DNA from 4 places in the Brucella sp. NBRC 12950 genome. Region 4 is predicted to be linked to each of the others. Evidence: riboswitches for the same ligand, from Rfam matches in the RefSeq annotation. Region 4 holds a riboswitch; each other region holds the start of a gene.

Region 1 (7,916 bases), on a different contig from region 4:
CAGCGACCACCACCAAATCATGGCGGCGAGCAATATCTGCCAAAACCTCCAACTCCTTGAGACTGTAGACCCGTCCCGTGGGGTTACACGGATTGATCAAAACAATCATTTTTGTGCGATCTGTGATCTTTGGTTCGATCAAATCCGCCTTGATCGAAAAGCGGTCATTCGCATCGAGGGGTGCCAGTACAGGTATGGCTCCAGCAAGTTCTATCTTGCCAATATGTTGGGGATAGTATGGCTCCAGCAGGATAACTTCATCTCCTGGGTCCAGCAGCGCCATAAAAGCTGCGAAGGATGCGTGGGTCAACCCGTTGGTTACAACAATGTCGGATGCCGAAACATCCATTCCATTTTTTTCACAAAGACGGGCCGCCAGTGCTTCGCGCAGTTTGGGAATTCCCTGAAGATGTGAGTAGTGGACATCGCCGGCCATCAAGGCATTAACGGTCGCCTGCTTGATATGAAGCGGTGTATCGGCATGGGGACTTCCAAGCTCCATATGGATGAGATCACCGGCGTCCGCACCAAGCCCCGCCGCCCGCGCATACATGCCAAAGGATTTTTTGGAGCTTTCGGTTATGCGTTTGGCAAGGCGGACCATCTAGCTATCTTTCCTGTTATCTCTGTGTCTCAGCCACACGCAAGCGTGTAGAGGAACCGGCTTCCGTTACCATGGTCAGCAGCGCAATCGGCTGTGCAACTACCATCCCATCGTCTTCATTTCATGTTCCAAACCGACCGCATCAACGCGCCATCAAACGGTAAGAGCGATCCAAGATGAATATATCTAAAGATCATTTGATCAAATTAGCAAGCGAAAAATTTCCGCGCTATTTCTGCGCGAGCAGAAATAAGTTCTCTCTCTATAACTTATTGTTTCTATTCTTTTTTTGCGAAGCTTCTCAGCTCGAAACTCACGAATATCGCAGCTAATTCAAATCCTCGAAGTGGCATTCAACACTAATCTTCATCATCATCGATAAGGTGATTACCCACCGAATTCTTGACAAGTTTCATGTCGCTTAACAGCGACGCGATGGTGTCCCGGTCGACCTCCGCCATCAGATCACGCAACCAGCTTTCGTGGACACTCGCCATCTTTGCGAACACCGTCTGCCCCGATTCTGTCAAGCGCGCGACAGTAACGCGCCTGTCGGCACCCGGTGTCTCCCGTCGCACGAGCCCGTCGCTTTCCAGTCGTTCAACTAAACCTGTGATGTTGCCATTCGTCACCATGGCCCGGCGCGAAAGCTCCCCTAGTCGTAAACCATCCGGTTCCCGGTAGAGCTGCGCAAGAATGTCAAACTGAGGCAGCGTAACTCCAAACTCATTGCGTAAACGGCGGCGAATCTCCTGTGAGATTAGTCGAGTTGTTGCCAGCATGCGTAACCAAAGACGCAGCTCTTGCTTTTCGCCTTCATCGACTTCGGTGACTATAAATTCGAGATCCATATTCTACTGCCCCGGTAGATATCGTTGCGCTGCAATTTGCGAGAATTGCGCCAAGCAACGGATATTTCAAGCCTAAATCAACCGCATCACCGCATCCTTGCCATTATTAGGCGACGCATCACACAATAGCCTGCCCCTAGCGCAGGCAAACCGGCGAGAATGCCCTGGCGCAAGCAACTCTATTTTTAGTGGTTCATGATTTTATACTTGAATGCATATATTCGCGTTACTTTGCACGAGGTCTCGTCACCAATCTCGGCGCGTTCAAGCGGCTTTAAATTGCCAGAATACATGGCTTCTTAGCCAAAACCCTTCTTCGACAGAAAGATTGATAGAGGTTTTTACAGGTAAGATACTTGCAAGAGCATATTCCTTGACATAGGCTTTGAACGAACGTCCGAAAGAGACCGGTTCATAAAGGACCGCACAATAATGCCGGCGCCGGCTCAGGACGAAATGGGGATTGCATGAACGATACATCTGCGCTTGCCAGCCTCGCGTTTGGACTATTGTCTGGTGCTGTCAAGGTTGTTGACATCACCGCGCCACTCGGTCCGGATACACCTGTCCTTTACCTTCCTCCCCAATTCGGCAAAAACACGCCAAATGTTAAAGTTCACACTATTAGCCAATATGATCAAGACGGGCCCTTCTGGGCCTGGAACTGGATGGAGCTTGGCGAACATACCGGCACCCATTTCGATGCCCCTTGTCACTGGATTACCGGAAAAGATCATTCTGGCAATACTACCGACACGATCCCGCCGCAGAACTTTGTTGCCCCTGTAAACGTTATCGACCGGTCGGCTCAGGCAACCGCCGACGCCGATTATCTGCTGACGGTTGAGAGCATCAAGGAATGGGAAGCAGAGCACGGTGAAATCGAAGCAGGTTCGTGGGTTCTAATGCGTACGGATTGGTACAAGCGCAATGGGTCGGCTGACACATTTTTGAATGCCGATGAAAACGGCCCTCACTCTCCCGGTCCTACGGTCGATGCAATCGAGTACCTTCTTTCGAAAGGCATAATCGGATGGGGGCAGGAAACAGTAGGTACTGACGCAGGATCCGCTGGCACCATGCACCCTCCGTTTCCCGCGCATAATCTTATGCACAAGGCAAACCGTTACGGTCTGGCAAGCCTGAGTAACCTAGATCAGTTGCCTGCAAAAGGTGCGATCCTGATCGCGGCGCCGTTGAAATTTGTCAATGGCACCGGCTCTCCGGTCCGTGCACTCGCTCTTGTTGCTGAAAGCGACAAGTAGGACACGACCGCCTGGAAAGTATCAGCTTCATTGTGTTGGCTTTTGTAAAGAGCTCCCGCTCCTATCAGATATGTCGAACCAAACTCGCCCCATCTAGTGGGGACACTGAAGAGACGACGACATCCTCGTCGTCTCTTGTACGTTGAAACTGGAAAGAATAATATCCAACGTCACCCGTGAATGAAGGCTCTCACCGCTCTGGTATTTGTTGATGGTCTGAGACCGCAACGCTTGGCTTCATATACCGTTATAACACCGTGAATGGAGCCAAGGCGGGACATGACATTGCCAAACGCAGCTATATCTCCATTGTCGAAGCGGTGGCTCATAAGGATAATGTCGACCTCTGGTATCTGATGGAAAGTTAGGTCGAAAGCTCTTTTCTGATAATTTCAGCACCCGTACTCAATGCACTTAATTTCCCTCGTGCCACTTGCCGAGGTAATGGTGCCATGCCGCAATTGGTGCACGGATATAGTTTGTCTGCATCAACAAACTGAAGTGCCTTTCGCAAAGTGCTCGCAACTTCCTCCGGCGTCTCAACGGTTTGGGCCGCAACATCAATGGCGCCCACCATCACCTTCTTGCCTCGAAGGAGTTCTATCAGATCTATCGGAACATGTGAGTTTTGACATTCCAGAGAGATCAGATCGATATTGGATTTCTGCAGTTTGGGGAAGGATTCCTCATATTGACGCCATTCGGAACCAAGGGTCTTTTTCCAATCAGTATTGGCCTTAATTCCGTATCCATAGCAAATATGAACTGCCGTTTCGCATTTGAGACCCTCGATTGCCCTCTCAAGAGTAGCAACGCCCCAATCATTGACATCATCAAAGAACACGTTGAATGCTGGCTCATCGAATTGGATAATATCTACGCCGGCAACCTCCAGTTCTTTAGCTTCTTCATTGAGTATCTTTGCGAACTCCCAGGCTAGTTTCTCACGGCTCTTATAGTGGGCATCATAAAGCGTATCGATCATCGTCATAGGCCCCGGCAACGCCCATTTGATGGGCTGCTGGGTTTGCTGACGTAGGAACTTCGCATCATCGACAAAAACCGGTTTTGGACGGGACACCGCTCCAACGACCGTCGGTACACTCGCATCATAGCGATTGCGGATTCTGACTGTTTCTCGCTTTTGAAAATCAACACCTTCAAGGTGCTCAATAAATGTTGTGACAAAATGCTGACGCGTCTGTTCGCCGTCACTGACAATATCGATGCCCGCCTGTCTTTGATCGTCCAAGGATAAGCGCAGAGCATCCTGCTTGCCCGCGATCAGTTCCTCATCCTGTAACTTCCAAGGCGACCAAAGTTTTTCAGGTTCTGCAAGCCAGGAAGGCTTTGGTAAACTGCCGGCGGTCGACGTGGGCAATAGTCTTTTCATGATAGGTAACCTTATCTTTTGGCTCATCAAAGCGTGTAATTGGCAGACCATTGCTCAAGGACGGTCTTATAGGGCGTCATGAATTGTTCCTGAGCGAATATGCCCTGCTCAACAGCCAATCGGCTTCGCTCTTCGCGATCATAGACAACACGTGTCAGTGAGTAGTCCTCATGTTCAAGGCTTGGCCGAAAGCAAGCCCCAGCTACCGAATTGGCATTGTAAATCTCGGGCCGATAGATCTTCTGAAAAGTCTCCATCGTACTGATTGTGCCGATAAGCTCAAGATTGGTATAGTCATCAAGGAGGTCGCCAACAAAATAGAAGGCGAATGGCGCAACACTGTTGGGCGGCATGAAGAAGCGGACCCGCAACCCCATTTTTTGAAAATATTGATCAGTCAAAGATAATTCACTTTGACGATACTCTACACCCAGCACCGGATGGTAATTACCAGTCCGGTGATATGTTTTACTGCTGGATGCACTTAAGCAGATCACGGGTGGCTTTCGAAAATGTTCTTCGTAAGCATTCGACTTGAGGAAACATTTGAATAGCTTTCCATGCAGGTCGCCGAAGTCATCTGGAATGCTGAACGTGGAGCGCCCCTTGTTATATTCGGGCAGAACGACGCTAAAGTCGTAATCTCGAACATAAGAAGAGAAGTTGTTTCCAACAATGCCTTCGATCCGTTCGCCAGTCTTTTGATCAACGATATTGGCTTTCAATATCTCTATCAGGGGGAAAGCATCCGAGTTGCCTTCCGCATCAATATTCATCTCGACCGAGATGATTTCGAGTTCAACCCTATAGCGATTGCCATCGGTATTATCCCAATGCGCCAGAGCGTTGAACCGATTATCAATCATTCTCAGCGCGTTACGAAGGTTCTCCTGGCGGTTCCTCCCCCTGGCTAAATTTGCAAAGTTGGTCGTTACACGCGTGTTGGTTGAGGGCAGATAGTTCTCATCAAAACGATGGAAATTTAGATGAAACGTGAAATCGTCACGCCTCGTGATCGGTTGACGATTAACATATGGCTCGCCGCTCGCGGCGACCGGAATTGCGGTTTGAGACATGACTCACCCCAAAAAGTTGGGGGCATGGGTCAGCGAACTCATAGCAATAGGGACCGCTACGCGGCCTTCGCTACGGCACACCGGGACACCCCGCCCGTGGACGTTACTTTGCGAAGGCAGGTCTCCTGGCTCGCGGGTCATTGCTTCTCTCCGTCTTCCCAGGGAGAACCCCAGTGACATTCTGGACATCAGCTTGCCGCTTACAGTTGCGGGGGCAGCGTCGGCTTTCCCAATAGTCTGGGGCACCAACTTCCCTCTTAGCCCCGGCACATCTAAGAGACGACCGGAGAACCTAGGCCAAGTAACTTTCCTGTATCGGACGCAAAATGTCAATAGCACATAAAGAAATGTTTATATCTTTAAGTCGCAAACTGCAGGGCCAAGCTGTTCCTGGCAGAATGCTCATCTGCTTGACCGCTAGTTCCTTTCATTGCTCCTGGAAGGATCGATTACCAGCATTGCCGTGTGGAGATCCGGCCTCTCGATTCTAACATTCGTCGCTAATCTCAGGCCGATTCCGCGAAAAATTGGAAACATCCACCGCTGTCTTCTCCGTACGCCCAAATCGCGATCGTATAAGCGAAGATTATCAACGCTATTTTGACGACGCGCTTATTGTATTTTTGATCTGCATGCTGTTGTGATCGTCACCAACGGTGGGGTTTCGGTCTATTTGGAGGAAGTTTGAATGCGAATGTTTCTGATTACGGGTCTGTTGACCCTTATGGCAACCGGTGGGGGCTTTGCTGCTACGTGTGAGCAAAGCTTTAAGTCAGAGGGAGTTCCGCTCTTAACTCCGACTGTCTATCGCGCGACACAAAGCTTTACTGGTATCAAATCGTCGGATGCCTTGCAGCGTATGGCACAAGCCATCGCAGCCGACGGCTTTTCTGGCATCACGATCAACAAGCAGCTCTCGTCCATTGACGCCTTTCAAGATGGATCTGGATCGGGTCGCATGCAGACCTTGCGCGTGACCGCTCGTAAGCAGGGCAAGGGCATACGCGTTGACGCTATCTTCACACTCAAAGTGGGGCAGACGATGAGCACGTCGGTGGCGCGCAAAGGACTTTGCGGTTTCCTAGCTGCGGCAGCACAATAAGCTAACCGGCTCGATTTTCACTACCGTGCCTTAGAAAGCACGTTGATATCGAGCCCGATCGTCTCTAATTGATGAAGGCAAATCTGGCTCTTCCCGTACACGAAAGGCCGAGAGGCTGGAAACATTCGGATCTCGATATTTTATTGGTACGCTCACTGCGCCTTAGACAGGAATCGCTGTAAGTTCTTGAGGAACCGGCTACTCTCTACCCTGAACGGCATTTTTTGGCGACAACGTGTGGCCTGGTCACCTTTGTCTTCAGGTAGTCAAGAGATGCCACAGCGCCGGAACCAGCATTGCGATGATGAACGTGATAAGTGCGGGTGATCGCCGCGTTTCCAGTAAGGAGTACGGTTGCTTTTGTTCCTTGGTGCGGTGGGAACTTCAGCAACACAGGTCCGGTCTTTCTGCATAGCGACGGTTCTCTCGTAGATCCGATATAGCTTGGACAGTGCCCACAGGCTCTTTCAACTATGCTGGTGCGCCTCTGTCATCATCGCGCCGCCATAAGCACGAAGATGAGAGTGCCTCTATCCGCTCAATAGAAATCTTTGCTCCGTCAGCGGCCCGCGCAGGGAGTTAATCGAAATTGTTGTAACCGTTACTTATTGACAGCCTGTGATGGAAGATATCGAAATGGTTTTTCGAAGAATAACAGCAGGGTAATGGAGGCATCGTTTTTTCAAACCACCCAGCAGAGTGTTGAAAGCAATTGGCTGAACAGACGCAGGGACATTCGAAGCGCCTTCTTTCAACGGCGTATCGGCAGCCATATTCGTGTGGCAATTGTCAGTAGCAGCAATGTCTCTGGCGTAGTTTGTGGCCTAGTATGAAGTGGCTTCTCGGTCTCGCTCCGACCTTAGAGGAGAACACCCTAATGCGGGTACTACTCGTCATAGCAGGCGGAATCCTGCTGCTCTGCGTGTTTTTGCTCCTAGGCAAAATCTCAGGCGGAAAGCTTTTTATTCTAGTTTGGCTTGCTATCGCTCTGTTGAATATGTGGATTGGCGTTACCCGGTCTGACAATACAGTGACGCGAGAATTATCGATTCTTTTCGTCGTCTTTGCGGTGCCTGCGATCCTGTCGGCGATAGCGATATGGCAACTCGTGGAAATCGCCCCCCTGCATTTACCTGATAACCAACAAGGAAGAGCAACCATGTCGATCATTCTCCCACCACCCCTTCAATCTGCTGCCAATGCGATAAATGCAGGCGACGAAGATGCGTTTGTTGCTGCTTTTTCTCCCGTCGGCATCGTCAATGACTGGGGTCGCATCCTCACTGGAGCCGACGGAGTGCGGTCGTGGGCACGTTCAGACGCCATCGGTGCTAATGCCCGAATGACAATTCTCGAAGCGGTTACTACTGAAAATACCACCCATATTGTGTTCGATTGGCAGAGCCGCGTCTTCAATGGCCGCAGCGAAGCTTATGTGACGATCGTGGACGGACTGATCACGGAATTCCGCATCCCTGCAAAATAGAGAAAACCAAGCCTATGGCCGCTGAAACTGTTACCCAGGCCGCACAAGCGGCTCATCATGGCGGCGTTGATCTGTTCGCCGTCGTTGTTCTTCTTGCAGCCGCAGTAGTTGCCGTACCGCTGTTCCGCCGGGCGGGGCT
Region 2 (7,916 bases), on a different contig from region 4:
AAGCGCAGGACTGGTCCCAGCATCAGGGCGTTGGAAAGGCCATGGGGCACATGATAGTGACCACCGAGCGGGTAAGCCAATGCGTGAACGGCGCCAACCGGCGAGTTGGAGAAGGCTTGACCGGCATAGTTTGCTCCAAGCAACATGGCTTCGCGTGCATGGCGATCATTGCCGTTTTCGCAGGCAGCAACCAGATTGGCTGACAAGAGCTTTAGCGCTTCACGCGCGAATGCGTCAGAAAGAGGATTTTTCTTGATACGGCTAGTATAGGCTTCAATGGCGTGAACCATGGCGTCGATGCCGGTGGCTGCCGTGTGAAGCGCCGGCAGACCGCATGTCAGTTCGGCATCCAGAATGACGAAATCTGCATAAAGCTGACGGGAAACGACGCCCATCTTGGTGGTTTCACCCGTGGTTAGAATCGTGATGTTGGTCACTTCCGATCCGGTGCCAGCAGTGGTTGGGATCTGGATCAGCGGCAGCCGCGTACCCTGCACTTTACCTATACCATAAAGCTCGGACAGTTCCTGTTCGGAGACGATTAGCACTGCAGCAAGCTTTGCAATGTCCATCGAGGAACCTCCGCCGAGGCCCAACACGATATCGCAACCTGCTTTCTTGGCTTGATCGACACATTCAAACAGCACTGATTCCGGCGGATCAGCAACGACGGAATCAAAAATGCTGATGCCGAAGCCAGCCTTCTCAAGCGAAGCAAGCGCTTCGTCCAGGGCGCCAGCCTTGTGCAAGCCTTTGTCGGTCACGATGAGGATTTTGCGTTCTGAGAAACGTTCTCCCAGAACTTCGCCGAGACGCTTTGCAGCCCCCCATTCCACAAGCATTGAGCCAACCGTGTCGAACGAAAATGGCTTGATACCTACAGTCATTATTTCCACCCTTATTCAAATTTTTCCCAGAGCCGAGGTCTCTCATTCCTCGCCGGCACAGAGGCGCTGGGTTTCAAACGATCCAGCTTTCACGTATAGGAAAGCCGGATCGACAGTTTTCCGATGCAGCCGTTGCACCGGTTGTCCGAAGAGATGCTTGGGAGGATCTCTTCTTAATTGTTCAATATATTGAACAATGTTCAGGATTTAGTAGATCGATACAGGATATTTAGCCCAGCTGTCAAATTATCCCTTCGACCAAGACGAAGGATTTTAATCGATTCAATAGCTTCCTGGAGGAGACCGTTCTTCAGCTTATTGATTTCCTTAAACTCTTTGACGCTCGGTCCTCACGGCATTGTGAACCTAGGGTGCGACTATACCCAAAATCCTTGTAGTGGACGGCCAGGCGCGCTGGAATGTAAGCTTAGGAACACGTTCATTCATGGGAGCAAGGGAGGGCTTCATGGAAGTAACGATCATCACAGGTGCATCCGATGGTATCGGCGCTGAAACCGCGCGGCAGCTCAGTGCGCGGGATGGGGTGCGGGCAGCACTGGTTCTGGCTTCACGCAATGTCGAGAAGTTGCAGGGACTTGCTGTGGAGCTTGAACATTTAGGCAGTCAAGTACTGGTCGTTCCAACGGATGTTACGGACCACAATGCCTGTATTGAGCTTATTGAAAAGACGGCTACTGCGTTTGGGCGGATCGATACGCTGATCGTGAATGCGGGGATGTCGGCCCATGCCAATTTTGCCGAGATAAAACCGGAAGATTTGCAATGGATGCATGATCTGATGGAGCTTAACTACTGGGGCAGCGTCTGGCCGATCCATGCAGCACTTCCGCATCTCGCCAAAACCAAAGGCCGCATTGTAGCGGTTTCATCCGTTGCGGGACTTATAGGTGTGCCGGGACGCACCGCCTACAGTGGCACCAAATTTGCGCTTTCAGGGTTCTGCGAGGCACTACGATCGGAGCTTGAGGCGAGCGGAATTTCGGTGACGATCGTTTATCCGGGTGTCGTCAAAACTGACATTCGCACCAGGGGTTACAGCGCGAGCGGTGGCGTGCTTGGCACAAGCGGTGTGCGCGAAGACGATATGATGTCTGTTCAGCGGGCAGTCGAGCTGATGCTGAATGGAATCGCCAATCGCAAACGCGAAGTTTTGATGACGCGTCAAATGCGTTTGGGGCGCTGGTTGAAACTTTTGGCACCACATATAGTGGACCGCATGGCTTTAAAAGCCATAAAGTCCGAGTTTCGTCCCAAAGCGATTACGCCTGTGGAATAGTCGGCTACATATCCCTGCTATTCACAGGCTGGACGAAACAAAGGTTAGATTTAGTTTTTTTGATCTGTCTATCCATTGACGACTTTTTAACTTCAGCTACTATATCTTGTGTTCAAGGTTCTTGCGATTCGTGAGGATCAAAAGCGAAGATGGGAATACGGTGCGCGGTATCCATGATGGATGTTGTTAAGCCGTAGCTGCCCCCGCAACTGTAAGCGGCGAGCTCATATCCAGATGTCACTGGCGCAGGCCGGGAAGACGGATGCGGGCGTTGAGTCGTGAGCCAGGAGACCTGCCTTGAACAAGAACGTCCACGGGCGGGGTGTCCGGTTGGCGCGCGATAAGTTGTGGCATTGTAATGCCATGTCTTTTTGGTGCCCCGTATATCCCTCTCATAAGCTTCGGGGTGACAAGCATGTCGAGTAATTCAAGACCAAACAGTTCAGGTCCGCCCTTTACGGGTTAGTTTGAAGGATTCGCGCTCTGAAAGCGCGTTGAGCCTCTCAGTTTTCGTTGCTTTTCACGCACATTTTGCCATGTGCGAATGCCTTGTTGCGTCTTCATTTGCCTGAGGCGCAGTGGATAAAAACATCTGTCTATACGCATTCTCCAACGCCAGATGCTTTTGCGGAAGTGCTGGAAATGCTCCATCCCCAGTGAGGAAAAAATGAACGTTACCGTCTATAGCAAGCCCGCCTGCGTCCAGTGTACCGCAACCACCCGCGCGCTCGACCGTCAGGGCATTGAATATGATGTCATCGACATTTCTGCCGATGCTGATGCTTATGATCTCGTTCAGGGCCTCGGATACCGTCAGGTGCCGGTTGTTGTTGCGGGTGAATCCCATTGGGCGGGTTTCCGTCCGGATATGATCAGCTCGCTGGCGTAATGCCGGTCTACTGCCGGGGTTTGTGATGGGCCAGATCGTCTATTTTTCCAGCCGATCGGAAAACACGCATCGCTTTGTGCTGCGTTTGGGAATGCGTTCAAAGCGTATTCCGTTGGAAAGCTACGAAGACAATGCTGGCCTGTTGCGGGTCAACGAGCCTTTTGTGCTCGTAACGCCAACCTATGGCGGCGGCGGCGCGAAAGGCGCTGTTCCCAAACCGGTCATCCGCTTTCTCAATGATGCGGATAACCGATCCCTCATTCGCGGCGTCATTGCCGCTGGAAACAGCAATTTCGGAGAGGCCTTTGGCCTCGCAGGCAACATCATTTCTGCCAAGTGTCAGGTTCCCTATCTCTATCGTTTCGAGTTGCTGGGAACCGACGAAGATCTTGGCAATGTTAAAGACGGGATGGAACGATTTTGGACACGGCAGACACAACCTTGACCCGTGAGCGCGAGACGGTCGCCTCATCGGAAAAGCAGGAGCCATCTGCGGCAACGGGTGCTGCATCGGGTAGCAAGCCACAGAAGCTTGCTGAGACCTCGCTTGATTATCACGCGCTCAATGCGATGCTGAACCTCTATGATGACGAGGGAAAGATTCAGCTGCATCGCGATCGGCAGGCGGCACAGCAATATTTCCTGCAGCACGTCAACCAGAACACGGTTTTCTTCCACAATCTGCGTGAGAAGCTCGATTATCTGGTCGATGAAGGCTATTACGAACAGGAAGTACTGGATCAGTATTCCTTCAATTTCGTGCGCGATCTTTTCGATCATGCCTATGATAAGAAATTCCGTTTTCCGACCTTCCTCGGCGCGTTCAAATATTATACCAGCTATACGCTGAAAACCTTCGACGGTAAGCGCTATCTCGAACGCTACGAAGACCGTGTTTGCATGGTGGCGCTTGCGCTTGCGCGTGGTAATGAACAGCACGCACGCGAAATGGTCGATGAAATCATTGCGGGCCGTTATCAACCGGCAACACCAACCTTCCTCAATGCAGGCAAAAAGCAGCGTGGCGAACTGGTCTCGTGTTTCCTGTTGCGCGTTGAAGACAACATGGAATCGATTGGTCGCTCCATCAATTCCGCCTTGCAGCTTTCAAAGCGCGGCGGTGGTGTGGCACTGAGCCTGACCAATATTCGTGAATCCGGTGCACCGATCAAACAGATCCAGAACCAGTCTTCCGGCATCATTCCGGTGATGAAGCTGCTTGAGGATTCGTTCTCCTATGCCAACCAGCTTGGTGCGCGTCAGGGGGCGGGCGCGGTTTATCTGCATGCCCATCACCCCGATATCATGCGCTTCCTCGATACCAAACGCGAAAATGCGGACGAAAAAATCCGTATCAAGACGCTGTCGCTTGGCGTTGTGATCCCGGACATCACGTTTGAACTCGCTAAAAACGACGAGGATATGTATCTCTTCTCGCCTTATGACGTCGAGCGTGTCTATGGCGTGCCGATGACCGAGATTTCGGTCACCGAAAAATACCGCGAATTGGTTGATGACGGCCGTATCCGTAAGAAGAAGATCAACGCACGTGACTTCTTCCAGGTGCTGGCGGAAATTCAGTTTGAATCCGGCTATCCTTACATCATGTTTGAGGACACGGTGAACCGCGCCAATCCAATTGATGGCCGCATCACCATGAGCAATCTCTGTTCTGAAATTCTGCAGGTGAGTGAAGCCAGCATCTTCAATGATGATCTGTCTTATGAATATCTTGGCAAAGATATTTCCTGTAATCTCGGCTCGCTCAACATTGCAGCAGCCATGGATAGCCCGGATTTCGGAAAAACCATCGAAACCTCCATCCGAGCGCTGACGGCCGTTGCAGACATGAGCCATATCGGCTCCGTTCCTTCGGTTGCGCGTGGCAATGATGAAAGCCATGCTATCGGCCTTGGTCAGATGAACCTCCACGGCTATCTCGCTCGAGAACGAATTTTCTACGGTTCGGAAGAAGGCGTCGATTTCACCAATATCTATTTCTACACGGTGGCTTATCACGCAGTTCGCGCGTCCAATCTTATCGCTGTTGAACAGAAAAGTTCGTTCAAGGGCTTTGAGAAATCGAAATATGCGACGGGTGAATATTTCGACAAGTATACCGATCAGGCCTGGCAGCCTGCAACGGAGAAGGTTCGCGAGATTTTCGAGAATGCCGGAATTGCGATCCCGACGCAGCAAGACTGGCAGGAACTGAGAAAGGCCGTCATGGAAGGCGGACTTTATAATCAGAACTTGCAGGCCGTGCCGCCAACAGGCTCGATCTCCTACATCAATCATTCGACCTCTTCGATCCACCCGATTGTTTCCAAGATCGAGATCCGTAAAGAGGGCAAGATTGGCCGCGTCTATTACCCGGCCGCCTTCATGACGAATGATAATCTTGAATATTATCAGGATGCTTACGAGATTGGCCCGGAGAAGATCATCGACACTTATGCAGCGGCAACGCAGCATGTCGATCAGGGGCTGTCGCTTACACTTTTCTTCCGCGATACCGCCACCACGCGCGATATCAATAAGGCGCAGATCTACGCCTGGAAGAAGGGCATCAAGACGATTTATTACATCAGACTGCGCCAGATGGCGCTTGAAGGTACGCAGGTAGAAGGCTGCGTTTCCTGCGCCCTCTAGGATCGCGGATATTCAGGCTCTGGCGAACTGCAAATGGCATTGTTCTGCGAGCCGGTGCTCCGGGTACTTTTATGTACGCTGCGCTCCGGCTCTCGAACCCCACCATTTTCGGCACGTCTTAGCCAGAATCTCACGTCGATCCAAATCAAGGTAGAGACAAATGAATATGCAGTTTAAAAACAACAATGCGAAAAAGCCGGCTGTCGTACGAGCCATCAACTGGAATCGGATCGAAGACGACAAAGACCTTGAAGTCTGGAACCGTTTGACCGGCAATTTCTGGCTGCCGGAAAAGGTGCCGCTTTCCAATGACATTCAGTCGTGGGAAACGCTGAAAGCTGAAGAGAAGCAGCTCACCATCCGCGTATTCACAGGCCTGACGCTTCTGGATACAATCCAGAATGCCGTTGGCGCTGTCAAACTGATGGATGACGCCTCGACCCCACATGAAGAAGCGGTTCTGTCTAACATTTCCTTCATGGAAGCGGTTCATGCGCGTTCTTATTCGTCGATCTTCTCGACGCTATGCTTGACGCCTGACGTGGACGATGCCTATCGGTGGTCGGAAGAAAACGAATTCCTGCAAAAGAAGTCGCAGCTGATCCTCGACAATTACAATGCTGAAGATCCGCTCAAGAAGAAGATTGCCAGCGTGTTTCTGGAAAGCTTCCTGTTCTATTCCGGCTTTTATCTGCCAATGTACTGGTCGAGCCGCGCCAAGCTCACCAACACGGCGGACCTTATCCGCCTTATTATCCGCGATGAGGCTGTTCACGGCTATTATATCGGCTACAAATATCAGCGCGCGCTTGAGAAGCTTGATGAAGCCAAGAAGCAGGAGATCAAGGATTTTGCCTTCGACCTAATGCTTGAGCTTTACGACAATGAGGTGCGTTATACCGAAGCGCTATATGATGGCGTTGGTCTCACCGAGGATGTCAAAAAGTTCCTCCACTACAATGCAAACAAAGCATTGATGAATCTCGGCTATGAATCTCTGTTCCCAGCAGAAGCCTGCAAGGTAAACCCAGCTATCCTCTCGGCGCTTTCGCCGAATGCCGACGAGAACCACGACTTCTTCTCCGGCTCCGGTTCCTCTTATGTGATCGGCAAAGCAGTCGCGACGGAAGACGAAGACTGGGACTTCTGATAAAAAAAGCGCGCTGTGAGAACAGCGCGCTTTTGCTTTTTGTTTGTGTCCCGCTTAACTCTTCGGGCTCAAATCCATAGAGAACCACTTCTCGGACATTTTCGAGAGTGTCCCATCGGCCTGCATTTCGCCAATGGCCTTATCGAGCTTGGCTTTCAATTCCGGTTCGTCTTTTCTTAGTCCGAGGCAGACGTTCGTTGCCTGAATGCCGCCGACGAGAAGTGGTCCGGTAATCTTCAGCACACCATTGCTTTTTTCCGCGCGATCACGTGCGAAAACAACATTGTCATACTGACCATCGATGCGGCCCGACTGCAGGTCGAGTTTGACTTGTTCCGATCCCTTATAGGTTCGGACTTGGACCGCATCGCCGAAGTTTTCTTCTACAAACTGCAACTGGCTGGTGGAAAGTGAAGCGCCGATCGTCTTGCCTTTTAGCGCTTCTTTGATATCGGCAATAGCCTTTTTACCTTCTTCGGTATCAGTAGAGAGGCTTTCACCTGTGTGAGGCAGATTGGCCAATGGTCCTTCGGCCGGAACCAGGAAAGTATTGGGTGTGATTACATATGGGGCGGAGAAGTCGATTGCTTTGCGACGCTCAGGGTTCGGGCCCATAGTCAGGACCACATCAAACTTGCCAGCGAGAAGCGACGGAATCTGGCTGTCCCAATCCTGCGCTACGATCTTGCAATCAAGTTCAGCACGCTTGCAGACTTCCTTGATAACATCCAGATCAAGCCCCTGAAGCTCACCACCAGGAGTGGTGAGGTTGAATGGCGGAAAGGCACCTTCCACGCCAACTGTGACTGTCTTCCAGTCTTTCGCAAGCACGCTTCCGCTGTAGAGAACGGAGAGGGTGCATAGACTTATAGCGGCGATTTTCTTGAACATAGTTCCCTCGTTCTTATGATTGTTTCGGGATGGAGTCTTGTTAGGATTGAGTTTCCACGCCCTTCTTCAAAATCAAGTGTGTACCCACTTGCGAGGGATGAAAAGCGGAATTTGGTTCATATATATGAATTTTGTTCTGAATACTGAAAG
Region 3 (7,916 bases), on a different contig from region 4:
GCCGGGTGCAATATTTCGCGGCCAGACCAAGATCGTGCAGCGAGGCGATCACCGTCTTCTTTTCGGTTGCCAAACCAGCAAAAAGCTCCATCAATTCCAACTGATGGGCCGGATCAAGCCCAGCTACAGGCTCGTCAGCCATGATGATCGGCGTGTTCTGTGCCAATACCCGTGCGATCAGGGCGCGCGCTCTTTCACCGCCCGATAGCTCGTTAGCAGGACGTGACGCAAGTTCAGCCACACCCATGCGCTGCATGGCAGTCTCGATCACAGTTTCATCGTCACGGTCCAGTCCTGCAAACACAGGCTTCAGTGCTGACCGCCCAAGCGATACCAGCATCCTAACTGTTACCGGCCATGCAACATCGCGTTCCTGCGGCAGATAAGCGATGATCTTGGCGCGATCAGCAACATGCATTCTTCGGAGGTCCGAGCCATCCAGCAGAATTTCACCCGTCGAAGACGTAAGGCCCAAAAGCGCACGCAGCAGCGTGGTCTTGCCTGCACCATTTGGACCGATCAAGCCGATAAACTCACCTTCACCGGCCTCGAAACCGACAGCTTCAAGCACCGCTTTGCGCCCCAGCGAGACATCAAGATTGTGGACTGAAAGAGTGCTCATACCAGCCGTCTCCGATATTTAAAGACAAGCCACAGGAAAAACGGGGCGCCAATGATTGCCGTTAACACTCCCAGCTTTAATTCGCGCCCCGGCATAATCAATCTCACCAGCACGTCGGCAGCCAACAGAAGGGCGGCACCGCCAAACGTACTGGCAACAAGCAGACGTGACGGTCGCGAACCGACCAGCGGGCGCAACAGATGTGGCACTACAAGCCCTACAAAACCGATTGCTCCCGCAACCGCAGTCGATGCGCCAACGGAAGCTGCAGTGCCAAGAACAGCGAGAATCTGAACGCGCGAGAGATTGACGCCCATGCTGGCTGCGGCATCCGATCCTAACGTTAGGCTATCAAGCGCACGCCCCAGTGAAAACAACATCGCCCAACCGATCAGAATGAAGGGTGCGGCAAGCCATACATGCGTCATCGACCGATCGGCAAGAGAACCCAGCATCCAGAACACGATTTCCATGGCAGCGAATGGATTAGGCGACAGATTAAGCGCCAGTGCTGTCATCGCTCCGGCGAGACTGGTGACGGCAACACCTGCCAAAATGACAGTCAGTGTTCCGGCGTGACGCCCCGCGAGAGCCTTGACCAAAAAGACTGACAGAAATGCCCCGACCAGCGCCAGTAATGGCAAAGCCAACGGGAAAACCTGCGACAGCCCCGTATAAATCGCAATCACCGCACCAAGTGAGGCCGACGAGCTCACGCCAAGCAGCCCTGACTCGGCCAGCGGATTGCGCAGATAGCCCTGAAGAGCAGCACCTGAAAGGCCTAGCGAAGCACCAATCAGCAAGGCAAGCAAAGCGCGCGGCAGCCGGATTTCGCGCATAACCAACACGATCACATCCCCCTGCCCGGCAAATAGCGCCCGAATGCTCTCACCCACACTGATGGATGCCGGACCAACCAACAGCGAAAGCGCAAATAGCACCAGAACCATCAAGCCAAGAACAACAAGCAGGAGATAAAAACGACCAGTTTCAGTCACGCGCAGCCTCCGCGAGCTTCGCAACAGCTTCAACGCTGAACGGCCCGCCACATACTGTCAGATTGTCGTTGAGCGCCACGCTTCGCGTGTGCCCTTCGAGCGCGCGCAATGCCGGATGCTCGAAATTCTCAAAGGCCAGTGCGGGCGGTCGTCCCCGCGATCCGCGCACCAAAGTATCAGGCTTTTCCATAACCAGCATTTCCAGCGGCAGCATAGCTGAACCACGAACACCCGCCTTATCGGCGATATTATCAAGCCCGGCCAGACGGATTGCTTCATCAATCAGCGTGCCGCGTCCCGACGTATAACTATTCGCATAATAGAGCGCGACGGTCTGTTTATGGTCAGGCTTTTGGATTGCTGAAAGAGCCATATCCATGTCTGCAATCTGCCGGGTTGCTTCGCTTTCACGGCCGAGCAATTCGCCCATGCGCTTCATATGCGCCTTGATATCGTCAAAAGAGCGTGCAGGCGCAAATTCCTCTACCCGCACACCCAAATCCCGCAACAATCCAACCGTGGCACGCGAAGAAAACGTGCCCGCCAGCACCAGATCAGGCTTCATGAGGAACACTTCCTCAGCCTGCCCATGGTTGACCGGCAGCTGTTTTGCTCTCTCGGTCAACACAGACAGAAGCGGGTCACGCGAAAGATACGACACCGACCGAAGCTGCGTGGCATCTGCCAGCAACATCGCCAGCTGATCTGTGCAGACATTGATCGACACCACACGCTTGGGCAATCCATTCGCATGCGCGGGATGAAACGCAGTCAGAAACAGGCCGGCCAAAAGGCCAAACCTGATTTTCCATAACCCGGACTGCGTTTTCATGTTGCGCATCTCGTCAGAAATTCCGCGTCAGCCCGATATTAAAGCTGCGCCCCGGCGCATTATAGCCGGACGTTGTCTGGTAATCCTTGTCGAAAATATTCTCTACCGAAAGCTTCAACTGCGATTGTGTGTCGATGTCATACAGTGCGATGAAATCAGCCGTCACATAAGGATCAAGCTTCTTGGTATTCGCGGCAGTTGTGTAGCGCGAACCGCCGTAAAGCAACCGAGCCGTTAGATCGAGCTTGTCGATAGGCTTGAAATTCACTTCAGCTGTCGCCTTCACCCGCTCGCGATATGGCAGATCGTTATCGGTATCCTCATCAATCGGCTTCTTGAGGTCTAGCGATCCTTTCACCGCCCAAGTTTCGTTGAAGCGATGAGACAGCGCCGCTTCGAAACCCGTCACTTCTGCACGCGCAATATTGTAAGGCAGATAGGAAGGTGCCGTGCTCATGATCGCATCACGTAGCCATGTCTTATAGAAAGCCAAATCGAGACTTGTATCGGCTGTTGCTTGCCAGTTCAGACCAATCTCATACGAGCGGGATTTTTCCGGCTGCAGATCGGCATTCGCAAAGCCGGGATAGTAAAGCTCATTAAAGGTCGGCGCACGGAAGCCCGTGCCAAACGAAGAACGCAGCACGAGATCCGGCAGAATTTCGTAGCTCGCGCCGAGATTATACGTGACCACGTCACCAAACTGCTCATTATAATCGTAGCGCACACCGCCATCAAAGCGCAGCGCATCATATTCGAGCGAGTATTGCCCGAATACCGCAGCCAGATCACGACTGGTTTTGGCATATTCGGTCGTAGCGCTGACTTCCTCGCGGTAAGCTTCAACGCCACCGGTCAACACATGCGAAACATTGCCCGTTTCAAACTGCTTTTCCGTCGAAGCAAAGATGCCGTAACGCTTGGTTTCAAACAGATCAGACCCGCTAACACCCTTACGGAAATTTCGACTGCGATCGAGACCAGAGCTGAACTCGATCGTCGAAGACCAGTCAGCGGTGTGATCGATACGCGCACCCAGCTTGCCACTAAATGCTGTTGTGTACGCTTCATTAGCAGACGGTGCTTTGGCATCATATTGATTGCGGCCGCGGCTCAGGAGGCCATCAGTATAAATCTTCCCCCAATCAAAATCCTTCGACAGCGAGAAGTTAAACGAACCCTGTAGAAAACCATCACGATCAGGCTCATAGCCAAAAGAATCTGGTGTCGTAAAATTATATCCCTGTGTGCCTGTGACAGCGGCACCAAAGGCGTAATCAATGCCGTCCTTGCTGCGTCCCTGAAGCGAACCGGACGCATAACCGCCCCATGGATGCGTAACCCCCGTTGTCAGACTTCCGCAGTAGGAGCGCTCCCCGCAGGCTCCACCCTGCTTTGTGATGATATTAATCACACCACCCATCGCATCCGCACCATATTGCGAGGAATGCGCGCCTTTCGCGATTTCAATACGATCAATTGAACTCAGTGGAATATTGGAAAGCGCTGTTGCTCCGGTCGTTGCTGATGCGGTTCGCACACCATTGACGAGAACAACCGTCTGTTTTGACGACATACCGCGAATGTAGAGATTGGAAGACGATCCCTGCCCGCCATTGGTGGTAATCGAAATTCCCGGATAGTACTGAAGAAGCGATTGCAAATCAGGCGCTGCTGATCGGTCGATTTCCTCCCGATCAATGACCGTGACGGACGATGTGGAACGTTGCAACGATGTTGCACGCCTCAACGGTGTGACGACAATCGTATCAAGCACAACTCCATCCTGCACGCTTGCCTTCGTCTGAGCGAATACGTCGAGCGGCGTAACCACCAGAACGGTGGATGTGAGATATGCCGATAGTTTGAGAATATGCATTATTTCTACTTCCTGCGTGCAAGCCTTGCTTCACCGCAGGTGTCAGAAATCAGGGCGGAAGCGCCTTGTCTTTGTCCCACGGCAACATTTCACAATGTCACCGCTACGGACGGCCGCGACTGGACACCCCTCGTGTCAGCCATGGGTGACTGGATACGGCAGGTCTCCTGACTTCCGGGTCTTCATCGGTCCTCCGCCTTCCCGAACGTGAATATTCAGTGGCTATGATCGCAACTTACGATCATGGGAGGATGACTCGCCGGTCACAGTTGCGGGGGCAGTCTCGGTCTCAGCTCTTCAAATGAGCCTCACCGTGTTCCCTTTTCATCCATCCTTGCGGACAGAACCGTTTCCTGTGGCGAGCGATAGCAAGGGGATGGCAGATTATCAACTGCAACAATGTGCCCCATCTGAATCACATTCAGAGCCAAGTGATTCAGATGGTTGAATTGTATGGATTTTTCATCTCAGGAAGTCGCGGAAACGACGCAGTGCAAAGAAGAAAAGAACACTTCCGATTACAATCATGGCCAGCAATTGTGGCCACACGACACTCAATCCCGCACCGCGGAACAGCACCGATTGCGCGAGCATCACGAAATGCGTGTTGGGTGCCGCCAGCATGATATTCTGAATAATTTCCGGCATACTTTCGCGCGGCGTTGTACCGCCCGAGAGAACCTGTAACGGAAGCAGAACCAGCATCAGGAGAAGTCCGAACTGAGGCATAGAACCAGCAATCGTTGCTAGGAAGATGCCAAGGCTCGTTGTCGCGAAAAGCTGTAATGCAGCACCCGCCAAAAACAGCGTCAGCGAACCATTGATCGGCACCGCGAGAATGCCCTGCACAACAACAACCAGTGAAAAGGCAGTCGCCACCAGCACCACCATCCCCATTGACCAGACCTTAGAGACCATGATCTCAAGTGGCGTCACCGGCATGACCAGCAGATGTTCGATTGTGCCATGTTCGCGCTCGCGGATGAGAGCTGCGCCCGTCAGAATGATCGAAAGCATAGTTACCGATGAAATGACATTGGTGATCGCACCGAACCAGCCTTTGTTCAGATCCTGATTGAAGCGCGCACGTAGGTTAAGTCCAACCGGTGTTTGCGTATCCCCGCGATAGCGATTGAGAAACTCGTTCACTTCGCTGGAAACTATCGACTGAACATAACCGCCGCCGGTAAAGGCCTGACTCATGCGCGTTGCATCGACATTCAGCTGAATCGTTGGCGAACGCCCGGCAAGCAGATCGCGCTGAAAATTCGGCGGGATATTGAGCGCAAAGGTATCGAGGCCAGAATCCATCCGTTTATCCATCTCATGAGATGAGATGAGCTTTGGCGGCACAAAATACGGCGGATAAAACGCAGTCGTGATGCGACCCGAAACCGGTGACTGATCCTCATCAACGATTGCGATTGCCGCATTGTTGAGATTTTCCGGCATAGCCTTTGCAGCGGTATAGATCGCAAGTGTGAAGGCATAGACGATAAGCAGCAGAAGCATCGGATCACGCGCCAGTCCGCGCAGTTCCTTGACGCCAAGCTGGAATATATTGGAAATCCGCATCTCAGCCCGCCTGCTTCTTGAGAAGTACAATGCCGAGAACGGTAAGAACCGGTATGGCAATCAGCAGCGGCAGGAATGATCCGGCGAGATCGGAGAAATCGAGCGCCTTTGAGAAAGTCCCGCGCGAAATTGTCACAAAATAGGTCGTCGGATAAATCTTGCCGATAAACGCACCTGCCCCCTGCAAAGACGAGACTGGATCGATAATGCCAGAATATTGCACTGCGGGAATGAGTGTCAGCAATGCAGTACCGAAGATCGCCGCAATCTGGCTATTGATAAAGGTTGAGATCACCAAGCCCATGCCGGTCGTAATGATGACATAGAGAAGCGCCGCCGTGGCATAGGTCAGGAAACTGCCTGTGAATGGCACACGGAATATGAAAACAGCAAAGGCCGTCAGCATCAGGAAGTTGAGAAAAGCAAGCGCGATATAGGGCAGCTGTTTGCCTAGCAAAAACTCGAACTTAGTCACCGGCGTCACATAGAAATTTATGATGGAGCCAAGTTCTTTTTCACGTACAACGCTCAGAACCGCCAACATTGCAGGGATCATCAGCAGAAGCAGCGGGATAACCGCTGGCACCATGGCCACAAGGCTCTGGACGTCCGGATTATAGCGATAACGAATTTCCAGATTGAAGTTGCCGACAGTGGCGTTGCTTCCATAAAGCTCGCGCGCTTTTTGTGTCAGCCAATTGGCATGCATTCCCTGAACGTAACCACGCACGGTTTCCGCTCGCGTCGGCATGGCGCCGTCGATCCAGGCACCAATTTCGACGGGACGACCACGCGCAACATTGCTTCCGAAATTCGGCGGGATTTCAATTGCCAGGCTGATTTCACCTTCGCGCATACGCCGATCAAGGTCGTCATAATCGATTATGGGTGCTTTTTCAGTGAAATACCGGGAACCAGCAAGTTGCTGCGTGTAATCACGGCTGATCGTCGTATCGTCGCGATCCAAAACCGCAAACGTCAAGTCCTCGACATCGAGATTGATACCGTATCCGATCACGAACATCAGGATCACAGTGCCCAGAATGGCCAATGTCGCCCGGATCGGATCGCGTTTCAACTCCAGCGCCTCGCGTCGCGAGAAAGCTAGCATTCGCCGAGGATTTGGCAACCAGCCCGCGCGGGCCGTCGTGCTTTTCTCAACCTTTTCAGGCTGAACCTTCACCGACTCTTGAACTCCTTTCTCAGGCGCTGTTTCGCCAATTGCTTCTTCGAGATATGCGATGAAAGCGTCTTCAAGTGTTGCTGCATTGCGGCTTGCCGTGTTGGCTTTTGGCGTGTCGCTGATCAACACCTTACCAGCATGCATCAAGGAAATGCGATCACACAGTTCCGCTTCATTCATGAAATGGGTCGAGACGAAAATCGTGACATTGTCGTTGCGCGAAAGATCGGCAAGGATTTGCCAGAACGCATCGCGCGCAACCGGATCAACGCCTGAAGTTGGCTCATCGAGAATAAGAATATCCGGCGAATGGATCAGCGCGACAGCCAGCGACAGGCGCTGGCGGATGCCGAGCGGCATCGAGTCGGGAAGATCATCCATAACGCCCGCCAAATCAAACCTTTGGGCCAGTTCCTTGATTCTGCGCTTGGTATCTTCTTCCGCCATGCCAAACAGCTTGGCATGAAGCTCCAGATTTTGATGAACTGTCAGTTCGGAATAGAGCGAAAACGCCTGCGACATGTAACCAACATGACGGCGTATATCGATATCCTTTGGGTCAACTTCGCGTCCAAACAGCCTTGCCGTGCCTTCGCTCGCAGGCAACAAGCCGATTAAAACCTTCATCGTCGTGGATTTGCCGCAACCGTTAGAGCCGAGGAAGCCGAAAATCTCGCCGCGCGGAATACGGAAGCTTACATTGTCAACGGCAGTGAAATTGCCAAATCGCACCGTTACATGCTCGGCTTCGATAGCGATGCCGCTGTCTACCTGTATATTGCGCGGTGGCATTACTACTTCGCTGTGCCCTTGCCGAAGCTCCTCCG
Region 4 (7,916 bases):
CGAAGGTCCGAAGGAGAGGGCGAATTTCACCACCCACGGGGCAACGAATGCCAGGGCCAGCGTTGCAATCAGGCCTGCAATGAACGAGCCAATCGCAGCGGTTGCTAGGGCCGGTCCGCCGCGCCCCGCTCGGGCCATTTTATTGCCCTCCAATGCCGTGACGATGGAGGCACTTTCTCCGGGCGTATTCAGCAAGATCGAGGTCGTCGATCCGCCATACATGCCGCCGTAATAAATACCGGCAAACATGATGAGAGAACCGGCGGGGTCGAGTTTATAGGTAACGGGCAGGAGCAACGCCACTGTAAGTGCTGGGCCGATGCCCGGTAGCACGCCAACAGCCGTACCAAGTGTGACGCCAATCAGCGCGTAAATAAGGTTTGACGGCTCAAGGGCTACCAGTAGTCCGTTGGCGAGCAGAGTGATTGTATCCATGTTCTTTCGCCTTAAACGAATTGTTCAAGCCAGCCTGATGGCAGCGATAGCTGCAGGCCGCGTGCAAAAATGAACCAGATGACGAATGAGAAGACGATGCCGACCGGCACGCTTATCCAGAATTTGCGATAGCCAAATCCGCGCGCAGTTGCTGCAAACAGCAAGCCCGTCGCGATGGAAAAGCCCATGGTTTTCATAGTCAGCATCTGGATAACCAGACCGCCGACAATCCACGCCATAGGTGCGATTTCCTGATGTTCACGTTCGGGAAACTCGCCCTTCAAAGCGCTGATTACGGTCCAGATAGACAGGATGAATAGCCCAGCTGCAATGATATAGGGCACTGTTTTAGGCCCAACGGGTGAGTAAGACAGCACATTGTTGCCATAGGCCGTGGACCAGGCAATTGCGATAGCAATTGCAGCAAGGATTAGGGCTATGACAAGAGCTGCGTAGTCTGGCGCCGTTCCAGCGGAACGGCGCTCTCCATGCTGTTCAGATCCTGTCATTTGACGAGGCCGATTTCCTTGAGGATGGTTTCAGTGGACGCCACATCTTTCTTGAGCTGCTCTTTAAAAGCATCGCCTGCAAGATAGGTATCGGCCCAGCCCTTGTCGGCCAGTGCCTTCTGCCAGGATTCAGATTTCACCATCTTTTCGATGTCTGCATTGACGGCAGCTTCCTGTTCGGCGGTGATGCCCGGAGCGGCGCCGACCATGCGCCAGTTCTGGATCGACACGTCGACGCCACCTTCTTTAAAGGTCGGGGCGTCGATGCCTTCAACGCGTTCATCGCTGGAAATACCGATAATGCGAAGCGTGCCAGCCTTGATCTGTGGGTCAAATTCGCCGTAGCCGGAAATGCCGACTGTTACCTGATTGCCAAGAATTGCAGCGAGCGCTTCGCCACCACCGGAAAAGGCAATGTAGTTGACTTTGGTTGGGTCAACGCCTGCGGCCTTGGCAAAAAGACCAGCTGTGATGTGGTCCGTACCACCTGCCGAGCCGCCGCCCCAGGAAACGGAGCCCGGATCAGCCTTGAGCTTGGCAACAAGATCGCCGAGGTTCTGAATGTCGGACGATGCCGGAACGACAATGGCTTCATATTCGCCGGTGAGGCGGGCAATTGGTGTAATCGCGTCGAGATTGACGGGCGAATTGTTGGTCAGGATCGCACCGACCATGACATAGCCGCCAACGATGAGCTGGCTCGGGTCGCCCTTATTCTGGTTGACGAACTGCGCCAGGCCAATAGTGCCACCTGCACCCGGAACATTAATGACCTGAACGCTGCCGGAAATCTTTTCATCCTGAAGCACGTTCTGCATGGTGCGTGCTGTCTGGTCCCAGCCACCGCCTGGTGCTGCTGGCGCCAATACCTTGTAATCTTCAGCCGAAGCTGCACCCGCCATTGCAAGCGCTGCCACCGACGAAATGGCCAGAATCCATTTACGCATAAATCCTCCCTGAATGCACTTGCGTGCATTTTGCTGCTGCCTTTGCGACAGCCCTCCTCAAAAACCCCTGCTTCCCAAGCAGAGACTACTGATCTGGAGACTACAGGAGAGAATTACAATATACCAGCAAGCAGCATCACTTGTTTTTACTTACAGTATCGTATTAGCAAAAAGTCTTATGTGGCGAGTTTATAGGGCTGAATAAGCGAGCCAGCTCGCTTGACGCTTATATCAGCGCGATGTAATACAATTACGACGGTTCCCCGACCGAGAGTGAAGGGGATTAATAGGGAACACGGTGAGGACGACCCAAAAGGGACCGAGACCGTGGCTGCCCCCGCAACTGTAAGCGGATTGCCGTTCATCCTTGTGATGCCTCAAAGCGTCATGTCACTGAGACTGTTCCAAACAGCTCGGGAAGGCAGATGAACAGTGAGTATCTGTGAGCCAGGAGACCTGCCGTCTAACGTAGTCCATTGTCACGGGCGGGGATGCCCGGTGCAGGAGAGTTGGTTATGACAGCATTAAGCGTCGCAGGACGTTGCCTCCCATCGTCATTCATGTCCCCGGATATGTCCGTCTTCTTTACGCGCCGGATCGCTTCCGCCGTTTGATACGGCTTTCTCTCTTATCATTTCGGGGTTTTAAATGAACTTTATCGGCAAGACGTCGTTTCGCGTTGCCTTCTCAGCAGTTGCTATTCTTGCGAGTAGCTTTGCTGCACAAGCTGCTGAAACTCAGTATCCGCTGACGCTGAAAAATTGCGGTCGCGATGTTACGTTCAAACAGGCACCAACGCGCGCTGTGGCCGTTGGTCAGAGCAGTGCAGAAATTCTTTACAGCCTCGGTCTTGGCGATAAAGTTGTCGGTACTGCGGTCTGGTTTGGCCCTGTTCTGAAGGGTTTCGAAGAAGTTAATGCAAAGGTCAAGCGCCTTGCGGACAACGACCCAAGCTTTGAAAGTGTGTTGGCGGAAAAGCCTGAAATCGTCACGGCTGATTTTCAGTGGCACGTTGGCCCGATGGGCATTGTCGGTAAGCCTGAGCAATTTGAAGAACTGGGTATTCCAACCTACACCTCACCGTCCGATTGTGTAGGCAAGGATAATTCCGGCGGCGGCGATGGCGTCCGCACGGCACCTTTCAAGATGGAAATTGTCTATCAGGAAATCACTGAACTTGCCGAGATCTTCAACGTGCAGGATCGCGGTGAAAAGCTCGTTGCGGACTTAAAGGCTCGTGAAGCTGCTGCGCGTGAGAAAATTGGTTCCACCAATGGTACGCTTTCCGCGATGGTCTGGTTCTCCAGTACGCAGATCGATGCCGATCCGTATGCGGCCGGGAAATTTGGTGCTCCCGCCTATATCCTTTCCGCGCTTGGCATCAAGAATGTGATCGAGAGTGAAGAAGAGTGGCCAACTGTCGGTTGGGAAACAATTGCGAAATCCAACCCATCGATGATCGTGGCAGCGAAGCTTGATCGCCGTCGTTATCCTGCCGACGACATTGCTGTGAAGCACCAGTTCCTTGAAAGTGATGCTGTTACCAAGCTGATGCCAGCCGTGTCAGGCGGCCATGTCTTCGATATGGATGCGCAGTCGATGAGCACTTCGCTCCGCGTGATCGAAGGTATTGAAACGCTTGCTGCAGATATTGCCGCTTCGGATCTCAACAAGTGATAGCGCGCGCAGCCACCTCTGGCATTCATCTTGGCAAGGGCATGAGCGGCAGGTTGCTGTTCGTAACGCTGGCGCTTGTCCTGCTTCTCGGTGCCTTGTGGCTGGGCGCTGCAATTGGTGAAACTGCCATACCTCTGGACGTGGTGGCAAAAACAATCGCCAACCGCGTCTGGAATGCAGGCTATACGCTTGAGCCGATAGATGAAGGTATTGTCTGGAGCTATCGTCTCAGTCGTGCGGTAGTTGCCGCATGTTGTGGTGCAGCACTTGCCCTTTCCGGTGTGGTGCTGCAATCGCTTCTGCGCAACTCACTGGCTGACCCTTATATTCTGGGCATTTCCGCCGGGGCGTCCACAGGTGCGGTCAGCGTTGCAATTCTAGGCATTGGTGCTGGTGTTCTTTCGCTTTCGCTGGGTGCGTTTATAGGGGCGATCATAGCATTTCTTCTTGTCTCGCTGCTGGCGCTAAGAGCAGGGCGAGGAAACAGCGCAATCATTCTGGCAGGTATCGCGGGGTCTCAGCTCTTCAACGCATTGACTTCGTTCATCGTGACGAAGGCTGCAAATGCCGAGCAAGCTCGCGGCATCATGTTCTGGCTCCTTGGCAATCTGTCAGGTGTCCGGTGGCCTGACGCGGCACTTGCCTTTCCTGCATGTATCATTGGCCTTGCAATTTGCCTTTGGCACGCGCGGGCGCTTGATGCTTTCACCTTCGGCTCTGAATCGGCCGCCTCGCTGGGTATTCCAGTGCGTCGCGTTTATGCGGTTCTGATTGGTGTCAGTGCCATGATGACCGCGGTCATGGTTTCTATTGTCGGCTCAATCGGCTTTATCGGTTTGGTTATTCCACATGCAGCCCGAATGGTCGTTGGCGTTCGCCATGGGCGATTGTTGCCGACAGCCGCACTGATTGGTGCAATCTTCATGATCCTCGCCGATATCCTTTCACGAATAATCATTCCGGGTCAGGTTTTGCCCATAGGGGTTATCACGGCTCTGGTCGGCGCCCCGGCCTTTGCACTCTTGCTCGGACAGAGGAGGGATCAATCATGATGCTTTCGACGAAAAATGTTGCCTGGTCGGCAGGTGGTGCAGAAATTCTGCGGGATGTTTCGCTTGATGTGAAAGAAGGGGAGTTCCTCGGCATTATCGGACCGAATGGGTCCGGAAAAACGAGTTTGCTTTCACTGCTTTCCGGTGTGCGTCGTAGTCGCGCTGGCGAAGTAAAACTGTGCGGTACGCCGATCCATAAGCTCAACCGTCGCGAGATCGCGCGCAAACTTGCGCTTGTCGAGCAACAGGCCGGCACAACCGATCGCATCACTGCACGGCAAGCCGTTGAACTTGGGCGGACACCCTATCTGGGCGCGTTATCGCCATGGTCTGATGTGGACGATGTCATTGTCGAAAGGGCTTTAGCCAATGTGGATATGGGGCATCTGGCAAATCGGTATTGGCATACGCTTTCAGGCGGTGAACGTCAGCGCGTGCATATTGCTCGTGCGCTGGCGCAGGAGCCTCAGATTTTGCTTCTGGATGAGCCGACCAATCACCTCGACATTGGTCACCAGATTGGATTGCTCGATCTTGTAAGGCGTCAAGAGCTAACGGTTGTTGCTGCACTTCATGACCTCAACCATGCGGCGATGTTCTGTGATCGTATCGCGGTGATGAACAAGGGGCAGATTGTGGCGCTAGGTACTCCGCGCGAGGTACTAAGGGCCGAATGTATTCGCAGTGTTTTCGGTGTTGAAGTCGACGTCGAATATTACGGAGTACGGGGTTGCCATATTCGCTATCGCGCACCAGGGCACGAACAGCTGCAACTAAAGCAATCTGCATAAGATAAATTAGGGCATTTATAGCAAAAGTGCGAACCGGTTTTGCGTTCGGATAATGCGATAAAACAAAAAGACAGAGATGTTTCAATGATTAAGCGCAAGCATAAATAATTACTAATAAAAAGTTGTACTAAAGTAGAGTTATCTAATTTAAATGATTTGTTGATGATCGTAAAAATGATCATATATTTTACTGTTTACTTAACTTTGTCACGCAAATTGGATCAATTTTGTTTCAAAACTTTTCCGTATCATTGACGGTTCTTTTAAATGGGGCATCTCGTGTTTAAATAAGTGTGAATGTATTGTTATTTCTGGCTCCAGATATGCAGGCCGAATTCGATTCGCATAATCTATTCGTGAAACGAAGACGGTTCATTTTGAATATAGAAATAATATATGCATTACGCACCGCTTAGTCAGTTTTAGAGCTGGGACGTGGAAAGGCTGTTTTAATATCAATTAGTTTGAGTATTATTCAGCGGCGACTTAGCTTTTTGACAAGTCGCCGCTTTTTTAACTACGGATACTGCGCACCCGTGACGGTCAAATAGACCGCGTAGAGCGATTTCGTCGCCGCAATGAAAAGTCGGTTGCGACGTGGGCCGCCAAAAGTGACATTTGCAACAGTTTGTGGCGTCTTGATCTTGCCGAGAAGCTGGCCTTCTGGCGAGAAGCAATGCACGCCGTCGCCTGCACTTGTCCAAAGATTGCCTTCCGTATCGAAGCGGAAGCCATCTGGCAGGCCGTTCTCTATCGTGCAGAAAATATTACCACCCGTGACGCGCTTGCCGTCATCAACGATATCGAAGACCCGGATATGGCGGGGTGCCTTTTCGTCGTGGCTATAGGCGCTGTCGGCAACAAAGAGCTTTGTTTCATCGGGCGAAAAGGCGAGGCCATTTGGCTGCACAAAGTCTGTGATGACGGCAGTAAGATCACCGCTTTTAGGATCAAGTCGATAGACATTGCGCGTTGGCTGTTCGGGATCGGCTTTATAGCCTTCATAGTCTGCCAAGATTCCGTAGGTCGGATCGGTAAACCAAATGGTGCCGTCAGAGCGTACGATAACATCATTTGGTGCGTTGAGCTTCTTGCCCTGATAACTCTCTGCAAGCACGGTAATGCTGCCATCAACTTCCGTTCGCGTAACATGGCGCCCGCCATGTTCACAGGAAACGAGCCGTCCTTCACGGTCGCGCGTATTGCCATTGGCAAAATTTGAAGGCTGGCGGAACACAGAAACGCCGCCTTCCGGCACCCAGCGCAAAATACGCTGGTTGGGAATATCGCTCCAGAGCAGGCAGTTCAGATCACTAAACCAGACCGGGCCTTCAGCCCACCGACAATCGCTGTAAAGTTCATCAAGACCAGCGCTCGACACGAACATCTGTCTGAAGCGTTCATCGTGAATTTCGTAAATCGAATGATTTTGAGACAAGGAAATTACTCCGGGGAATGTTGCTTAGTGCGTGTCGCGCTTAATCGTATCCACCGCGTTCGCGCTCTCCGCTTGTTTTTGCGCATGTCACCCAAAACCGGTTTCCACTTTTGGGTGACATGCGTTAACGCTCAGGCCTGCGGCTGCTGGCAAGGAAAATCACAGCAATGATGGTGAGCCCCGTCAGGACCAAACGAACACCGGCACCAAAGCCATAGGTGTTGAGCATTGAGACTATGAGGAACATGAAGAGTGCGGCACCCCAAATACCGGGGATGTTGGAATCGCCACCTGCTACTGCCGTGCCACCAATGATTACGACTGCAATCGACATCAGAAGATATTCAGCGCCCATATTGAGTGCTGCACCACCAGAAAAGCAGGCAAGCAGGAAGCCACAGAGCGAAGCCAGAACTGCGCAGAGCAGATAGGTGACGAAGCGTGTGCCATCAACCGGAACACCTGCCATACGTGCAGCAAAGGGGTTTTGCCCGATGGCTGAAATCCATCGACCATAAATGCTTTTCTTGAGTAGCGCCCAGCCTAACACCGACAAGAGCAGCGCCACGATTGCAACATTGGGAATGCCAAAGACAGAGGAGGTGGTAAACTGTGCCAGAACTTCAGGCGGCTTGACGCGCAGACCGCGATTGCTCCATATGGCGGTCGACTGGATAAGAAAGCTCATCGACAGGGTTGCGATGATTGGCGGGATCCGCAGCAGCTTGATCAGCGCATAATTGCAGATGCCAATGCCAAGGCCGATCAGAAGTGCAACAGCAAGCCCTGCCAACACCATGCTGTCTTGCGAGTCCATCAGCTTCAAAGCCAATGTTGCGGCAAGGGTCATGGTTGCAGGCACCGACAGATCAATATTGCCGGGACCAAGCGTGATAACGAACATCTGCCCGAGACCGACAATCACCGAGAACGATGCGAAGGTGAAAGCCGCGTGAGAAAGCCCTGCGGCACCTGCGCCACCCGTAAACAATACGGTGATGACCCAGACCGCAATGGTTGCGATGAACGACCATATCCATGGACGATTTGTGAGAACGGAGACAGCG

What was found. Region 4 has a riboswitch for cobalamin ahead of QSJ70_RS04310 (ABC transporter substrate-binding protein). Riboswitches for the same ligand answer to the same signal wherever they lie in the genome.
Region 1: another riboswitch for cobalamin. It lies ahead of QSJ70_RS22270 (DUF1852 domain-containing protein); the one in region 4 lies ahead of QSJ70_RS04310 (ABC transporter substrate-binding protein).
Region 2: another riboswitch for cobalamin. It lies ahead of nrdH (glutaredoxin-like protein NrdH); the one in region 4 lies ahead of QSJ70_RS04310 (ABC transporter substrate-binding protein).
Region 3: another riboswitch for cobalamin. It lies ahead of QSJ70_RS01545 (TonB-dependent receptor domain-containing protein); the one in region 4 lies ahead of QSJ70_RS04310 (ABC transporter substrate-binding protein).

The regions. Positions count from the first base shown of each region.
Region 1 is NZ_BSQC01000015.1:87,565-95,480, reverse strand. Features, by position in the region: gene QSJ70_RS22290 (pyridoxal phosphate-dependent aminotransferase) at 1-604, opposite strand, end outside; gene QSJ70_RS22285 (MarR family winged helix-turn-helix transcriptional regulator) at 964-1,455, opposite strand; gene QSJ70_RS22280 (cyclase family protein) at 1,923-2,720, shown strand; gene QSJ70_RS22275 (methionine synthase) at 3,085-4,113, opposite strand; gene QSJ70_RS22270 (DUF1852 domain-containing protein) at 4,140-5,189, opposite strand; cobalamin riboswitch at 5,288-5,500, opposite strand; gene QSJ70_RS22265 (hypothetical protein) at 5,878-6,291, shown strand; gene QSJ70_RS22260 (nuclear transport factor 2-like protein) at 7,169-7,777, shown strand; gene QSJ70_RS22255 (monovalent cation:proton antiporter-2 (CPA2) family protein) at 7,792-7,916, shown strand, end outside.
Region 2 is NZ_BSQC01000011.1:186,336-194,251, reverse strand. Features, by position in the region: gene QSJ70_RS18935 (iron-containing alcohol dehydrogenase) at 1-887, opposite strand, end outside; gene QSJ70_RS18930 (SDR family oxidoreductase) at 1,354-2,184, shown strand; cobalamin riboswitch at 2,283-2,498, shown strand; gene nrdH (glutaredoxin-like protein NrdH) at 2,852-3,073, shown strand; gene nrdI (class Ib ribonucleoside-diphosphate reductase assembly flavoprotein NrdI) at 3,099-3,518, shown strand; gene nrdE (class 1b ribonucleoside-diphosphate reductase subunit alpha) at 3,494-5,725, shown strand; gene nrdF (class 1b ribonucleoside-diphosphate reductase subunit beta) at 5,886-6,875, shown strand; gene QSJ70_RS18905 (transporter substrate-binding domain-containing protein) at 6,930-7,766, opposite strand.
Region 3 is NZ_BSQC01000001.1:326,487-334,402, reverse strand. Features, by position in the region: gene QSJ70_RS01560 (ABC transporter ATP-binding protein) at 1-622, opposite strand, end outside; gene QSJ70_RS01555 (FecCD family ABC transporter permease) at 619-1,620, opposite strand; gene QSJ70_RS01550 (ABC transporter substrate-binding protein) at 1,613-2,452, opposite strand; gene QSJ70_RS01545 (TonB-dependent receptor domain-containing protein) at 2,466-4,331, opposite strand; cobalamin riboswitch at 4,472-4,697, opposite strand; gene QSJ70_RS01540 (ABC transporter permease) at 4,794-5,906, opposite strand; gene rbbA (ribosome-associated ATPase/putative transporter RbbA) at 5,908-7,916, opposite strand, start outside.
Region 4 is NZ_BSQC01000002.1:282,086-290,001, forward strand. Features, by position in the region: gene QSJ70_RS04295 (tripartite tricarboxylate transporter permease) at 1-435, opposite strand, end outside; gene QSJ70_RS04300 (tripartite tricarboxylate transporter TctB family protein) at 447-944, opposite strand; gene QSJ70_RS04305 (Bug family tripartite tricarboxylate transporter substrate binding protein) at 941-1,891, opposite strand; cobalamin riboswitch at 2,131-2,369, shown strand; gene QSJ70_RS04310 (ABC transporter substrate-binding protein) at 2,540-3,568, shown strand; gene QSJ70_RS04315 (FecCD family ABC transporter permease) at 3,610-4,620, shown strand; gene QSJ70_RS04320 (ABC transporter ATP-binding protein) at 4,617-5,411, shown strand; gene QSJ70_RS04325 (SMP-30/gluconolactonase/LRE family protein) at 5,929-6,798, opposite strand; gene QSJ70_RS04330 (ABC transporter permease) at 6,974-7,916, opposite strand, start outside.